DNA from 2 places in the Sphingomonas sp. SP5 genome. Region 1 is predicted to be linked to the other one. Evidence: predicted binding sites of a transcription regulator. Region 1 holds the regulator's gene; the other holds the start of a gene.
What was found. The regulator LexA, encoded in region 1, represses DNA repair genes until DNA is damaged. The targets are predictions, from matches to a motif close to GTTCCNCNCTTGTTCT.
Positions count from the first base shown of each region.

Region 2: the regulator LexA is predicted to act here: its motif matches at 2,604-2,619, upstream of uvrA (excinuclease ABC subunit UvrA).

Region 1 is NZ_JBZFLF010000001.1:629,748-637,468, forward strand. It holds gene trpD (anthranilate phosphoribosyltransferase) at 1-781, shown strand, start outside; gene trpC (indole-3-glycerol phosphate synthase TrpC) at 778-1,554, shown strand; gene moaC (cyclic pyranopterin monophosphate synthase MoaC) at 1,551-2,018, shown strand; gene AC4GY7_RS02860 (molybdopterin molybdotransferase MoeA) at 2,023-3,204, shown strand; gene lexA (transcriptional repressor LexA) at 3,261-3,941, shown strand; gene AC4GY7_RS02870 (ComEC/Rec2 family competence protein) at 4,296-6,446, opposite strand; gene gltX (glutamate--tRNA ligase) at 6,475-7,721, shown strand, end outside.
Region 2 is NZ_JBZFLF010000004.1:210,593-218,313, reverse strand. It holds gene uvrA (excinuclease ABC subunit UvrA) at 1-2,596, opposite strand, end outside; gene AC4GY7_RS11835 (hypothetical protein) at 2,719-3,087, shown strand; gene AC4GY7_RS11830 (TonB-dependent receptor domain-containing protein) at 3,348-6,353, shown strand; gene AC4GY7_RS11825 (M61 family metallopeptidase) at 6,497-7,721, shown strand, end outside.

The DNA.
Region 1 (7,721 bases):
GGCGATCGACGTCTGCGGCACCGGCGGCGACGGCCACCACACCCTCAACGTCTCCACCGCGGTGGCGCTGGTGGTGGCCGCGTGTGGCGTCCCCGTCGCCAAGCATGGCAATCGCGCCGCCTCGTCCAAGGCGGGCGCCGCCGACACGCTGGAGGCGATCGGCCTCGACATGGCCATCGCCGGCGCCACGGCAGAGGGTAGCCTCGCCGATCTCGGCATCGCCTTCCTGTTCGCCGCCAACCATCATCCCGCGATGGCGCGGATCACGCCGATCCGCCGCCGCATCGGCAAGCGCACGATCTTCAACCTGATGGGGCCGCTCGCCAATCCGGCGCGGGTCGCAAACCAGCTGATCGGCATCGCCCGCCCCGATTACGCCGGCCTCTATGCCGAGGCGCTGGAACAGCTCGGCACCGCGCGCGCCGCGGTGATCTCCGGCGAAGAGGGGCTGGACGAACTGTCCACCGCCGGCCCCAGCCTCGCCGTCAACGTCGGCGGCGCCGATCTGCCGCGCCGCATCCTGCCCGAGGATGCCGGCCTGCCGCGCCACCCGCTCGCCGCGATCCGCGGCGGCGATCCCGCTTACAACGCCGCCGCGCTGCGCCGCCTGCTCGATGGCGAAGGGGGCGCCTATCGCGATGCGGTGCTGCTCAACGCCGCCGCGGCGCTGGTCGTCGCCGGCCACAGCCCGTCCCTCCCCACCGGCGCGAAAGCCGCTGCGGCCGTGCTCGATGACGGCGGCGCGGGTGCCCTGCTCGATCGTTGGATCGCCTACCGATGACCATCCTCTCCCGCATTATCGAAACCAAGCGCGCGGAGGTCGCGGCACGCAAGGCGACGACCAGCCTCGCCGACCTCGACGCCCGCATCGCCGCCGTCACCCGCCCGCGCGGCTTCCGCGCCGCGCTGGATGCGAAGCCCGGCCATGCGCTGATCTGCGAGATCAAGAAGGCAAGCCCGTCCAAGGGCCTGATCCGCGCCGACTTCGATCCGCCCGCCCATGCCCGCGCCTATCAGGCGGGGGGTGCCGCCTGCCTGTCGGTGCTGACCGACGAACAATGGTTCCAGGGCTGCGACGACTATCTGGTCGCCGCCCGCGCGGCCTGCGACCTGCCGGTGATCCGCAAGGACTTCATGGTCGATCCCTGGCAGGCGACGGAAAGCCGGTCGCTCGGCGCCGACGCGATCCTCATCATCGTCGCCGCGCTGCAGGACGGGCAGATGGCGGAGATCGAGGCGTCCGCACTCGAATGCGGCATGGACGTGCTGGTCGAGGTGCACGACGAGGCCGAGCTGGACCGCGCGCTGCGCCTCAAGTCGCGCCTGATCGGCGTCAACAACCGCGACCTGCGCGATTTCACCGTCGACTTCGCCCGCACCTACGAACTCGTCGGCAAGGCACCGGCCGGCTGCACCTTCGTCGCCGAAAGCGGGCTTGAAACCCGCGACGATCTCGACGCGATGGCCGCGCATGGCGTGCGCTGCTTCCTGATCGGCGAGGCGCTGATGCGCGCCGACGATGTCGAGGCGGCGACGCGGGCGCTGCTCGGATGAGCGGCCTCACCCATCTCGATGCCGACGGTGCCGCGCATATGGTCGATGTCGGCGACAAGGCGGCGACCAGCCGCCGTGCCGTCGCTACCGGCCATATCGCCGTCGCGCCCGACGCGCTGGCCGCGATCCGCGACGGCGCCGCGAAGAAGGGCGACGTGCTCGCCGTCGCGCGGGTCGCCGGCATCATGGCGGCGAAGCGCACCGCCGACCTCATTCCGCTCTGCCATCCCCTGCCCCTCACCCGCGTCACGCTCGACCTGACGCTGGACGACGCCGGCATCACCGCCACCGCCCTTGCCGCCACCGATGGCAAGACCGGGGTCGAGATGGAGGCGCTCACCGCCGTGTCGGTCGCGCTGCTGACCATCTACGACATGGCAAAGGCGATGGACCGCGCCATGACCATCGGCGGCATCCGCCTGCTGGAAAAGGCCGGCGGCGCCTCCGGCGACTGGCGCGCCTGAGCCGATGGCGCTGCTGCCGATCGCCGAGGCGCAGGCCCGGCTCTTCGCCCTCGCGACACCGGTGCCGGTGGAAGAGGTGCCGGTGACCGCCGCGCACGGCCGCTGGGCCGCCGCCGACGTGACCGCCCGCCGCACGCAGCCCGCCGCCGACCTGTCGGCGATGGACGGCTATGCGATCCGCTTCGCCGACCTGCCCGGCCCCTGGACGCTGATCGGCGAAAGCGCCGCCGGCCGCGCCTTCGCCGGCACGGTCGAGACGGGCGAGACGGTCCGCATCTTCACCGGCGCGGCACTGCCCGACGGTGCCGACACGGTGATGATCCAGGAGGAGGTGGCGGCGGCCGGCACCGCCATCCGCCTCGTCGGCGAAGGCCCGGCGACGCCGGGGCGCAACACCCGCCGCCGAGGGCTGGACTTTTCCGCCGGCGACCGCCTGATCGCCGCCGGCGACCGGCTGACCCCGGCGCGGATCGCCGTCGCCGCCACCGGTGGCCTCGCGACGCTTCCGGTGCGCCGCGGGGTGCGGGTCGCGATCTGCGCTACCGGCGACGAGCTGGTCGCACCCGGCGCTGCGGCGACCGACAGCGCCCTGCCCGAATCGAACCGCGCGATGCTCGCGGCGATGCTCGCCGACCTGCCGGTCGATGTGATCGACCTCGGCATCCTGCCCGACGATCTTGCGACACTGCGCGATGCCTTCGCAGGCACGGACGCCGACCTGCTCGTCACCACCGGCGGCGCGTCGGTCGGCGATCACGACCTCGTCCGCCCCGCCCTGGAGGCGGCGGGCGGCAGCATCGACTTCTGGCGGATCGCGCTCAGGCCGGGCAAGCCGATGATGGCCGGCCGGCTGGGGCCGATGACGGTGCTCGGCCTGCCCGGCAATCCGGTGTCCGCCTTCGTCACCGCCATCCTGTTCGTGAAGCCGCTGGTCGCGCACCTCGCCGGTGCCGCCGATCCGCTGCCCCGGCCCGCGCTCGCCGTCCTCGGCGAAGACCTGCCCGCCAATGGGCCGCGCACCGACTATCTGCGCGCCGAATTGCGCGACGGTCGCGCCTATGCCTCGACCATCCAGGACAGTTCGATGCTCCTCACCCTGGCCCGGTCGCATGCCCTGATCGTGCGGCCGGTCGCCGCCCCCCCGGCCCGTGCGGGCGACTCGGCGGAAATCCTGCTGATCGCTTGACGGGCGCCGGATTGTTCCCTAGAAGTTCCGCGTCTGTTCTGACGGGAAGGACCGCCATGCTTACGCGCAAGCAGCACGAGCTCGTGTGCTTCATCAACGACCGCCTCGAGGAAACGGGGATCTCCCCTTCGTTCGAGGAGATGAAGGAGGCATTGGACCTCAAGTCGAAATCCGGCGTCCATCGCCTCATCAGCGCGCTGGAGGAGCGGCATTTCATCCGCCGCCTGCCCAACCGCGCCCGCGCGCTGGAAGTGCTGCGCATGCCCGAACGTTCGGAGCGCAAGGCCACCGCCACGCCGGCCCCCGCGCCGGCGAAGACCGGCAACGTCCGCCCCGCGCCGCCCCCCGCCAACGACGTGGTCGAGATCCCGCTGCATGGCCGCATCGCCGCCGGCGTGCCGATCGAGGCGTTCGAGGGCAGCTCGATGCTCGCGGTGCCGGCCGCCCTGCTGGGCTCGGGCGAACATTATGCGCTGGAGGTATCGGGTGATTCGATGGTCGAGGCCGGCATCCTCGACGGCGATTACGCGTTGATCCGCCGCACCGACGTCGCCCGCGACGGCGAGATCGTCGTCGCGCTGATCGAGGACAGCGAAGCCACGCTCAAATATTTCCGCCGCGAAGGCGCGATGATCCGCCTCGATCCTGCCAACCGCGCCTACGAACCGCAGCGTTACGTGCCCGCGCACGTCCGCGTGCAAGGCAAGCTGTCGGGCATCCTGCGCCGCTACGACTGACGGTCGACACCCCCCTCGCCGGTGCGACTTTCGCGACCTTTGCACCGGCGACGACACCTGCACGGGTGTGACTTTTGTGACTTTTGAAATCAGCTAAAGTCCTGATTAAGCACGACATTACGTCGCACTCGTGCTGAGCCCGTCGAAGGAGAGGCGATTCTCATGACTTTAGCGCTGATCGACATCCAAGATAAGGGATTCCTTTCATCCTCCCCCGCCCAGGGGGGGGATTGAAGGTCGATTGGTCCTAAGCATGAGGACCGCATTCAAACCGTTCGTGCTGAGCCTGTCGAAGCACAGGTGAGACTCAGGCCCTCGCCACTAACACTTGCCCCCCTCGCTCCAGCAACCCGATCACCGCCCTACCCCGTCCCGCGGCGGCATGATCGTCGGCGGGACCAGCCACGGATGGCCATCGCCCGCCCGCCGCACCGTCGCGACACGGCCATTCGCCAGCGTCACCGCCACCCCGCCGGTCCGTCGCAGCACCGGCGCATCCAGCGTCAGCCAGCGCGGCCGGCACCCTCGCGGCAGCCGCCGCTCGCTGACCACGATGTCCGCCGCCCGGCACGCCGCGACCAGCGCCGGCCAGGGCACCGGGTAGGCGCTGCGCGTCGCCAGCACCCGCCAGCGACGCCCACCCGCCGCCAGATCGACCGCGCACAGGTCGCGGGTGCAGCGCGCCGCCGCCTGATCGGCGAGCAGCAGCGGCTCGCCCTCCACCCCGCCATTCTCGGCGAGCATGCCGCGCACATAGTCGCCGGCCCTATCGCGCAGCAGGGCAAGATCGGCGCCGAGCCGAACCGCCAGATGCCGCCCGTCGCCGGTCACCAGCACGTCGGGCGCCGGCGTGGCGAGCGCCCAGATGCCGCCCGCCAGCAGCGGCAGCAGCCCCAGCCGCCGCCATCGCGTCCGCCACAACACCAGCCACAGCCCGCCCGCGATCATCAGCGCAAAGGCGCCGGCCGGCATCGACGGCAGCGCCACCGAGGATCCCGGTGCCGCCGCCACCGCATGGGCGAGGCGCAGCAGCAACCGGATCGCAAGGTCGGCCAGCCACCACAGCGGCGCGCCCAGCCCCGCCACGTCGAGCAGCAGCGCCGTCGCCTCGATCGGCATGATGACGAACGTCGTCAGCGGGATCGCGATCAGGTTGGCCGCGGCGCCATACAGGCCCGCCTTGTGGAAGTGATAGGCGGCGATCGGCAGCAACGCCGCCTCCACCGCCACCCCGGTCAGCAGCAGCGATCCCAGCCCGCGCGCCATCCGGCGGCCGATCCGCTCCTCGCGTGGCTCGAACCAATGCCGCCCCCGCGGGTGCTCGTGCAGCGCGACGATGGCGGCGATGGCCGCGAACGATAGTTGAAAGCTCGGCCCGATCAGCGCCTGCGGCCACAGCAGCAGCACGACCATCGCGCCCGCCGCGACCAGTCGCAGCGTCACCGCCTCCCGCCCCATCGCGAGCGCCGCCAGCACCAGCAGCGCCGCGACGCAGGACCGGATCGTCGGCACCTGGCTGCCGGTCAGCAGCGTATAGCCGATCGCCGCCAGCGCACCGGCCGCACCGGCGACCAGCGGCAGCCGCACCCGGATCGCGAGCCAGGGCCATAGCGCCAGCAGGCGCAGCACGACGAACATCGTCGCCGCCACCGCAGCGGTGATATGCAGGCCGCTCACCGACAGCAGATGGGCGAGCCCCGCCTTGCGCATGGCGGCCGCGTCGTCCTCGGCGATCGCGCCTTCGTCGCCCGTTGCCAGCGCTGCGGCGATGCCGCCGCGGCTGCCGGGCAGGCGATCGGTGATGTGCCGCGTCAGGGCGAGGCGCAGGCTGCCCTCCCCCGCACCGCGCCGCACGACCGCGACCGGCGCGAAGCCGCGCCCCGTCGCGCCGATCCCGGCGAACCACGCCACCCGCGCGAAGTCATAGGCGCCCGGCACGGCCGCGGCGGGCGGCGGCATCAGCCGCGCGCGCAGGGCCAGCACCGCGCCCGCCGTGGCGCCCGCCGGCATGTCGGCCTGCGCAACATTCACCCGGATGCGCGGCGGCAGCGCCGTGCCCGCCTGCGGCAGCAGCGTCAGCCGTACCATCTCCCGCGCCGGCAGCGGCTCGACCCGTTCCACCCGCGCGGTGAACGCCGCCACCACCGGCCGGGCGAGCACCGGTGCCGCCACCCGCTCGGCCTGCCACCATATGAGGGCGAGGCCGCACGCCGCCGTCGCGCCGCCGATGGCGAGCGCCCGCGCCGCCCGGCCGCCCCGTGCCGCCGCCGTGCCGGCGAGCGCCACGGTCAGGCACAGCAGCATCGCCGCGGCCCAGGCCCGGGCATCCGGCAACATAAACCAGGCGGCGATCCCGCCGCCGAAGGCGACCGGCAGCCACAGCACCAGTTGGTCGCGCTCGGCCTCCAGCCATTCTTCGACACGGCCACGCAACACCCTGCCATCCCACGGCGTTTGAAGGCGCGAAAAGCGCGTGCTAGGGCGCGCGGCGGCTGAACTGGCCATCGGTTTCGAACTTTGGGAGCAGGCGCGGTTGAGCGCAACAGTGGAAAATTCGACAGGTGATTCGCAGGCTGTCGTGACGCGCTTCGCGCCGTCGCCGACCGGCTATCTGCACCTCGGCGGCGCCCGCACCGCCTTGTTCAACTGGCTGTTCGCGCGCCATCACGGCGGCCGCTTCCTGCTGCGCATCGAGGACACCGATCGGGCGCGCTCGACGCAGCCGGCGATCGACGCGATCCTTGGCGGCCTCCAGTGGCTGGGCATCGACTGGGACGGGGATGCCGTCTTCCAGTTCGCCCGTGCGGATCGCCATGCCGAGGTGGCGCACCAGATGGTGGCGAGCGGCCATGCCTATCGCTGCTACATGACCGCAGAGGAGATCGCCGCGCAGCGCGAGGCGGCGCAGGCGGCCAAGCAGCCGCTGCGCATCCGCTCCCCCTGGCGCGACCGCACCGATCATCCCGAGGGCCAACCCTTCGTCGTCCGCCTCAAGGCCCCGCGTGAGGGCGCGACCACGATCGAGGATCGGGTGCAGGGATCGGTGACAGTGCAGAACGCCGAACTCGACGACCTCATCCTGCTGCGCTCCGACGGCACGCCGACCTATATGCTGGCGGTGGTGGTCGACGACCACGACATGGGCGTGACCCACGTCATCCGCGGCGACGACCACCTCAACAACGCCTTCCGCCAGCTGCCGATCTATCGCGCCAACGGCTGGCCCGAGCCGGTCTACGCGCACATCCCGCTGATCCACGGCACCGACGGCGCCAAGCTGTCGAAGCGCCACGGCGCGGTCGGGATCGAGGCGTATCGTGACGAACTCGGCATCCTGCCCGAGGCCTTCGACAATTACCTGCTCCGCCTCGGCTGGGGCCATGGCGACGACGAGATCATCAGCCGCGAACAGGCGACCGGCTGGTTCGACCTCGACGGCGTTGGCAAGAGCCCGTCGCGCTTCGACCTCAAGAAGCTCGAGAACCTCAACGGCCACTATATCCGCGCCGCCGACGACGCCCGCCTCGCCGCATTGGTGGCGGGGATCGGCGGGTATGCCGACACCGGCCTCCTCACCCGTGCGATGCCGGTGCTGAAGGCGCGCGCCGCCAATCTCAACGAGCTGTCGGAGGGTGCGCGCTTCCTGTTCGCCCACCGGCCGCTCGACCTGGATCAGGCCGCCGCGGATCTGCTCGGCGGCGATGCCCCGCAGCTTCTCGCTGCGCTGCACGCGGCGCTTGACGCGGTGCAGCAGTGGGATCAGGAGACAATCGAAGCAGC
Region 2 (7,721 bases), on a different contig from region 1:
TGGCGCGGCGGGAGAGTTCCTTGGCGAGCTTGACGCGCTGCGCCTCGCCGCCCGACAGGGTGGTCGCCTGCTGGCCGACCTTGACGTAGCCGAGGCCGACCTCGACCAGCATCTCCATCTTGTCGCGGATCGGCGGCACGGCCTTGAAGAACTCCGCGGCATCCTCGACCGTCATGTCGAGCACGTCGGCGATGCTCTTGCCCTTGAACTTCACCTCCAGCGTCTCGCGATTGTAGCGGGCGCCATGGCAGACGTCGCAGGTGACGTAGACGTCGGGGAGGAAGTGCATCTCGATCTTGAGCACGCCGTCGCCCTGGCACGCCTCGCAGCGGCCGCCCTTGACGTTGAAGCTGAAGCGCCCGGGCTTGTAGCCGCGCGCCTGCGCCTCCGGCAGGCCGGCGAACCAGTCGCGGATCTGGGTGAAGCTGCCGGTATAGGTCGCCGGGTTCGACCGCGGGGTGCGGCCGATCGGCGACTGGTCGATGTCGATCACCTTGTCGAGATGCTGCAGCCCGGTGACCTTGTCGTGCTTGCCAGCGAGGATGCGTGCGCCGTTCAGCGTGCGCGCGGCGGCGGCGTAGAGCGTGTCGATGGTGAAGCTCGATTTGCCCGAGCCCGACACGCCGGTGATGCAGGTGAAGGTGCCGAGCGGGATCGACGCGGTGACGCCGGTCAGGTTGTTGGCGCGCGCGTTGTGGACGGTCAGCTGCTTGCCGTTGCCCTTGCGGCGCTTGGCGGGCACCGGCACCTCGCGCGTGCCGTTGAGATAGTCGGCGGTGATGCTGGTCTTGCTCTTGAGCAATTGCTTGAGCGTGCCCTGCGCGACGATCTGGCCACCGTGGACGCCGGCGCCCGGCCCCATGTCGATGACGTAATCGGCGGTGCGAATCGCATCCTCGTCATGCTCGACGACCAGCACGGTGTTGCCGAGGTCGCGCAGGCGGCGGAGCGTGGCGAGCAGCATGTCGTTGTCGCGCTGGTGCAGGCCGATCGAGGGTTCGTCGAGCACGTACAGGACGCCCGACAGGCCGCTGCCGATCTGGCTCGCCAAACGGATGCGCTGGCTCTCGCCGCCCGACAGCGTGCCGCTGGTCCGGTCGAGGTTGAGGTAATCGAGGCCGACGTTGTTGAGGAAGCCCAGCCGCTCGACGATCTCCTTGAGGATCCGCTCGGCGATCGCGCGCTGCTGGTCGCCCAGGTGGTTGGGAAGATCGGTGAAGAAGGCGAGCGCATCGACCACCGACAGGTGCGTCGCATAGGCGATGTCGCGCATCGCCACCTTCACCGCCAGCGCCTCCGGCTTGAGGCGCGCGCCGTGGCAGACCTCACAGGGGCGCGACGACTGGTATTTGCCCAATTCCTCGCGCATCCAGGCGCTCTCGGTCTGGAGCAGGCGGCGGTTGAGGTTGCCGATCACGCCCTCGAACGGCTTCTTGACGTCGTAGCTCTTCTTGCCGTCGACGAAGGTGAGGGTGACGGCCTTGCCCTTGGTGCCGTGGAGGATCGTCTCCTGCACCTTGGCATCGAGCGATCCCCAGGCGGTGTCGAGGCTGAAGCCGAATTCGCGCGCGAGACTGCCCAGCACCTGCATGTAATAGGGGCTGGGCGGATTGGACTTGGCCCAGGGCACGACCGCGCCCTTCTTGATGCTGAGTTCGTGGTTGGGGACGACGAGGTCCTCGTCGAACAGCAATTTCTCGCCCAGGCCATCGCAGGCCGGGCAGGCGCCCTGCGGCGCGTTGAAGCTGAACAGCCGCGGCTCGATCTCGGCGATGGTGAAGCCGCTGATCGGACAGGCGAATTTTTCCGAAAAGACGATGCGGCCGGCGGGCGCGTTGTCGCCGAGTACCTCCGATTTGGGGGTGTGCGGCTCGACCGGATCCGCCGGGTCGACATAGGCGAGGCCCTCGGCAAGCTTCAATGCGGTCTCGAAGCTTTCGGCGAGGCGCGTCGCGATATCCTCACGCACCACCAGGCGGTCGACCACCACTTCGATGTCGTGCTTGAACTTCTTGTCGAGCGCCGGCGCCTCGTCAATCTCGTGGATCTCGCCGTCGATGCGGACGCGGGTGAAGCCCGCCTTCTGCCATTCGGCCAGTTCCTTGCGATATTCGCCCTTGCGACCGCGCACGACGGGGGCGAGCAGGTAGAGGCGCGTGCCCTCGGGCAGCGCCATGACGCGGTCGACCATCTGGCTGACGGTCTGCGCGGCGATCGGCTCGCCCGTGGTCGGCGAATAGGGGATGCCGACGCGCGCCCAGAGCAGGCGCATGTAATCGTAGATCTCGGTGACCGTCGCGACCGTCGATCGCGGGTTGCGGCTCGTCGTCTTCTGCTCGATCGAGATCGCCGGGGACAGGCCCTCGATATGATCAACGTCCGGCTTCTGCATCAGCTCCAGGAACTGGCGCGCATAGGCCGACAGCGATTCGACATAGCGGCGCTGCCCCTCGGCATAGATGGTGTCGAAGGCGAGGGACGACTTGCCCGAGCCGGACAGGCCGGTGATGACCGTCAGCGTGTCGCGGGGGATGTCGACGTCGACATCCTTGAGGTTGTGCTCGCGCGCGCCGCGGACGCTTATCTTGGTCAGCATGGGGCTGGTTCTACTTCTGTTCTGTAACGGAGGCTAGTCCTGGCAAGTAGGAACGCCCGAGGCACATTGAAAGCTTCCGGGTGGTGTCTTACCTTGCTGCTACACAGCGTGGAGGCGATGGCGTGGGCAAGAAGCACAAGAAGGCGAAACTCCCCAAGGAAGTGCTGGGCGTGAAGCTGCCCAAGGAGGTGCGCGAAGTGGGCGGCGCGCTGCTCGAAAAGGCGAATAGCCCGCAGGGGCGCGAGATGCTGGCGGCCGGGCTGACGATGGCGGCGGCGGCAGCCACCGCCGCCGTGGCGAAGGGCCGCACGAAGCGCGAACCGGCAGCGGCCGCCGAACCACCCGAGGCACCGCGGGCTCCGGACGCTCCGGACGCTCCGGTGCCGCCGCAGGGCACGCAGACGCAACCCGATCCGCAGGCGATCGCCGAAGCGGTGGGCAAGGCCGCCGAAGCGATGCTGGGGCGGTTATTCGGCGCAAAGAAGGTATGACCTGCTGCCGTAAAATATAGGACAATGATGACACCACATTGTGTCTGAATTACAACGCAATCTTGCTGAAATGACGTAAGCGTCACCGCCAACTCTTTACAGGATTGGTCAGAATATACACCCTGGCTCGGTCGGACGGCATGTGCCGTTCGACGTGAGCGGCCGCAGGGGGCGGTCGTCACGGGGGAAAAGATCAGGTGACCAAGACGCTTCGTTCGACGCGCAAGGCTGCGCTTCTGGCTGCTGCCACGCCGTTTGCCATGGCATTGACCGCGCTGCCGGCGCTCGCGCAGACCGCGCCCGAGCAGACCAAGTCGCCGGCGCAGCTGGAAATCGACAAGCAGGCTGTCGCGCCGACCACGACACAGGGCCAGTCCGATCAGGGCGAGAGCGCCCAGGGCAGCGACATCGTCGTCACCGGCTCGCTGTTCCGCCGCACCGACACCGAGACGCCGTCGCCGGTCACCGTGCTGACCAGCGACACGCTGGCCAAGGCCGGCATCACCACCGCATCGGACGCGATCCGCTCGATCAGCGCCGACAGCGCGGGTTCGATCGGCACCGGCTTCCAGTCGGGCTTCTCGGCCGGCGGTTCGGCGGTGTCGCTGCGCGGCCTCGGCGTGTCCTCCACGCTGGTGCTGATCGACGGACTGCGTTCGGCGAACTTCCCGCTGAACGACGACGGCCATAACGCCTATGTCGACCTCAACTCGATCCCCTTCAGCCTCGTCGACCGGATCGAGGTGCTGAAGGACGGTGCGTCCTCCACCTACGGTGCCGACGCGATCGGCGGCGTGGTCAACGTCATCCTCAAGAAGCAGTTCGTCGGCATCGACGGCCTGGTCGAAGGCGGCGTCGCCGAGCGCGGCGATGCGAGCCACCAGCGCGCGCAGCTGACCGTCGGCTGGGGCGATTATGCGGCCAGGGGCTTCAACGTCTACCTGAACGGCGAATACCAGCGTGATGGCCGCGTTTCCAATCACAGCCGCGGCTTTCCCTACAACACGCAGGACCTGACCCCGATCGGCGGCCTGGACAACAATGCGTCCGACCAGTCGCTGACCGTCAACGTGCCGACCGCCTATGTCACGCGCGTCAACCAGACTGACCTCAACAACCCGCTGTCGGGTCAGGTCGGCGCCCCGCTGACCACGCGCTACGACGCGCTGGGCCTCGCCAATTGCGCGGGGGGCACCTTTGCGGTGACCACGGGCGCCGCTCAGGGTACGGGCTGCAAGTACGACCTGGTCGACCTGTACCGCCAGATCCAGCCGCTGCAGGAGCGCTATTCGCTGCAGGGCCGCATCAGCGTGCGCATCGCCGACAATGTCGAGGGGTATATCAGCGGCAGCTACAGCCGCAGCGACGTGAGCATCAACGGCACGCCGTCGGCGATCCGCAATACGCAGCCGTTCGGCGGCGCCCCGGCGGTCGCGTCGAACAACCCGGGCATCGTGCTGCCCTATTTCGTCTGCTCGGCCGGCACCAATTGCGCCACGGCGACGGATCGTCGCCTCAATCCGAACAACCCCTATGCGACCAACGCCGCAGCGACGCCGGCGATCGCCGCCGCCAATGCCGCGCGCATCTATTACCTGTTCGGCGACATTCCGGCCGGCAGCGATCGCAAGAACGAAGTGTATCGTGCGACCGCGGGCCTCAACGGCAATTTCGGTGACGGCCGCTTCGACTGGCGCGTTGAGGGCGTCTATGCCCGCGACGAGCTGGAGCTGACGCAGCACGGCCTGCTCAACATCGCCGGCCTCGCCCGCGCGATCAACACGGGTGCGTACAATTTCGTCAATCCGTCGCTGAACACGGCCGCCGTGCGCAGCGCGATCGCGCCCGACAAGACGACGCCGTCGCATTCGACCCAGGCGGCACTCGACGCCTCACTGTCGGCGCGGCTGTTCGACCTGCCCGGCGGCCCGCTGCAATTCGCGGTCGGCGGCCAGGTGCGGCGCGAAACGCTGGAGAACAACAACCAGAACGCCGCGCTCGACACCTACGGCCTCAGCACCGCCTCGGCATTCGGCGCGCACACCGTGTCGGCCGCCTATTTCGAGGCCGACGCGCCGATCCTCGACCAGGTCGACGTCAACGTCTCCGGCCGGTACGACCATTATTCGGAAGGGTTCAGCCACTTCTCGCCGAAGGTCGGCGTCAAGTTCACGCCGTTCCAGGCGCTCGCGATCCGCGGCACCTATGCCGAGGGCTTCCGTGCGCCGACCTTCGCGGAATCGGGTCCGCGCAGCCAATATGCGGGCTTCGTGTCGACGACCCCGCCGTGCAACTTCATCCTGCAGCACGGCGGCACCGGCAGCACGACGACCTGCTCGGCGAATGGCAATCCGTACAACCTCAACTACAATCTGGGTCGCGGCCTTGCCGGCAACCCCGACCTCCAGCCGGAGATCTCGCGCAGCTTTACCGGCGGCGTGATCTTCCAGCCTGTGCGCTGGCTGAGCCTGACGGTCGATTATTACAACGTCCGCAAGAAGAACCTGATCGTCACCGGCCCCGACTTCGGCAAGGCGGTGTCGGCCTATTACAATGCCGCCAACCTTGCCGCGGCGCAGGCGGCGGTGGCTGCGGTCGGCTCGGGTTATTCGGTCAATACGACCGACGCGGTCGATCCGCTGTTCCCCAATGCCCTGCCGCGCGTGCTCATCATCAACGTGCCGTATGTGAACGCGAACTATGCGCTAACCTCGGGCCTCGATTTCTCGGCGACGGCGACCGTGCCGCTCGGCGACGGCGTGAAGTTCACCAGCCGGATCGAGGCGACCCACGTCATCAAGTACAACCTTGTCACCTCGGCGGGTACGCAGCATTATGCCGGCACGATGGGACCGTACGACCTGTCGTCGGGCAACGGCACGCCGGCGTGGCGCGGCAACTGGCAGAACACGATCGAGGCAGGCCCCTATTCGCTGTCGGCGACCGCTTATTACGTCAGCCGGATCAAGGCGGTGTCGGAGGATCAGGGACTGCCGCTCGATTGCGACAACGGCAACCTCTACACGCGCTCCTCGCCGCAGGATCTCGCCTTCTGCTACGTGCGCCGCTTCATCAACGTCGACGTCAACGCGACGGCGAAGGTCAACGACAAGTTCACGTTCTTCTTCAACGTCAAGAACGTGTTCGACGCCAAGGCTCCGGTCGCCCCGGCCGCCTATTCGAGCGCGCCGAACTTCCTGACCACCTGGCATTACGCCGGGCTGATCGGGCGCCAGTATCGCGCGGGTGCGTCGTTCCGCTTCTGATCGGCCGATCGCCGGTCGTGTCGGAGGAGGGTTCCGGTTCGGGACCCTCCCTTTTTTTATGGGTGTCGCTTGCACTCGGCCGATTGCGAAGGGCATCGTCGCGCCTTGCTACAGGGGATGACGGCGTGCGGATGGTAAGCGGAATGATCGCGTTGGGCCTGCTCGCGGGCGGCTGGGGTGGCCTTGCACAGGCGCAGACCTTTGCCGAGGCGGAGGCGGCGCAGCGGGCGCAGGACCCCGGCGCGGCGGCGCCGGTGCAGTATGACGTGTCCTTCCCCAACGCAGTGCATCACGAGGCGCAGGTGACCGCCACGTTCCGCGGCGTGCCGGCGGGGCCGCTGCGGGTGCAGATGGCGCGGTCATCGCCCGGCCGCTACGCGATCCACGAATTCGCCAAGAACGTCTATGCGGTGTCGGCAAAGGACGGGCGCGGGCGGCCGCTGGCGCCGACCCGCACCGATCCGTACGGCTGGAGCGTCGCCGGGCACGATGGCACCGTCGTCGTCACCTACACGCTGTTCGGCGACTGGGGCGATGGCACCTATGCGCAGATCGACACCACCCACGCGCATCTCAACATGCCGGCGACCTTCCTGTGGGCGACCGGGTATGACGACAAGGCGATCCGCGTCCGCTTCCGCCCCTACGATCCGAAATGGCGGATCGCGACGCAATTGCCGGCGGCGAAGGGGACCGACACCTATTGGGCGCCCAACCTGCAATATTTCATGGATAGCCCGACGGAGATCAGCGACTTCGCGACGCGCGAATGGCCGGTCACCGATCCGACCGGCAAGCGCTACGTGGTGCGGCTGGCGGTGCATCATACCGGCACGGACGCGGACCTCGATACCTATACGGCCAAGGTAAAGCGGGTCATCGCGCAGCATTACCGCCTGTTCGGCCGCGCGCCGCGCTACGATTACGGCACCTATACCTTCATCGCCGATTACATGCCGCAGATCGCGGGCGATGGCATGGAGCATCGCAATTCCACGATCATCACCGACAAACGCAGCCTCGCCGACGCCAAGTTCGCGCAGATCAACACGCTGTCCCATGAATTCGTGCACAGCTGGAATGTCGAGCGGCTGCGCCCCGCCGAGCTAGAACCGTTTGATTTCACCCGCGCCAATCCGACCCCGAGCCTGTGGTTCGCCGAAGGCTTCACGCAATATTACGGGCCGCTGATGATCCGCCGCGCCGGCGAGATGAGCGTGGATGCCTATCTGGCCAGCCTAGGCGGCACGCTGGACTATGTTCTGAACCGCGCCGGGCGGCGGTATGGCGGGCCGGAGGAGATGAGCCTGCGCGCGCCGTTCGTGGATGCAGCCAAGGCGATCGATCAGACCAACGCCAACATCTTCA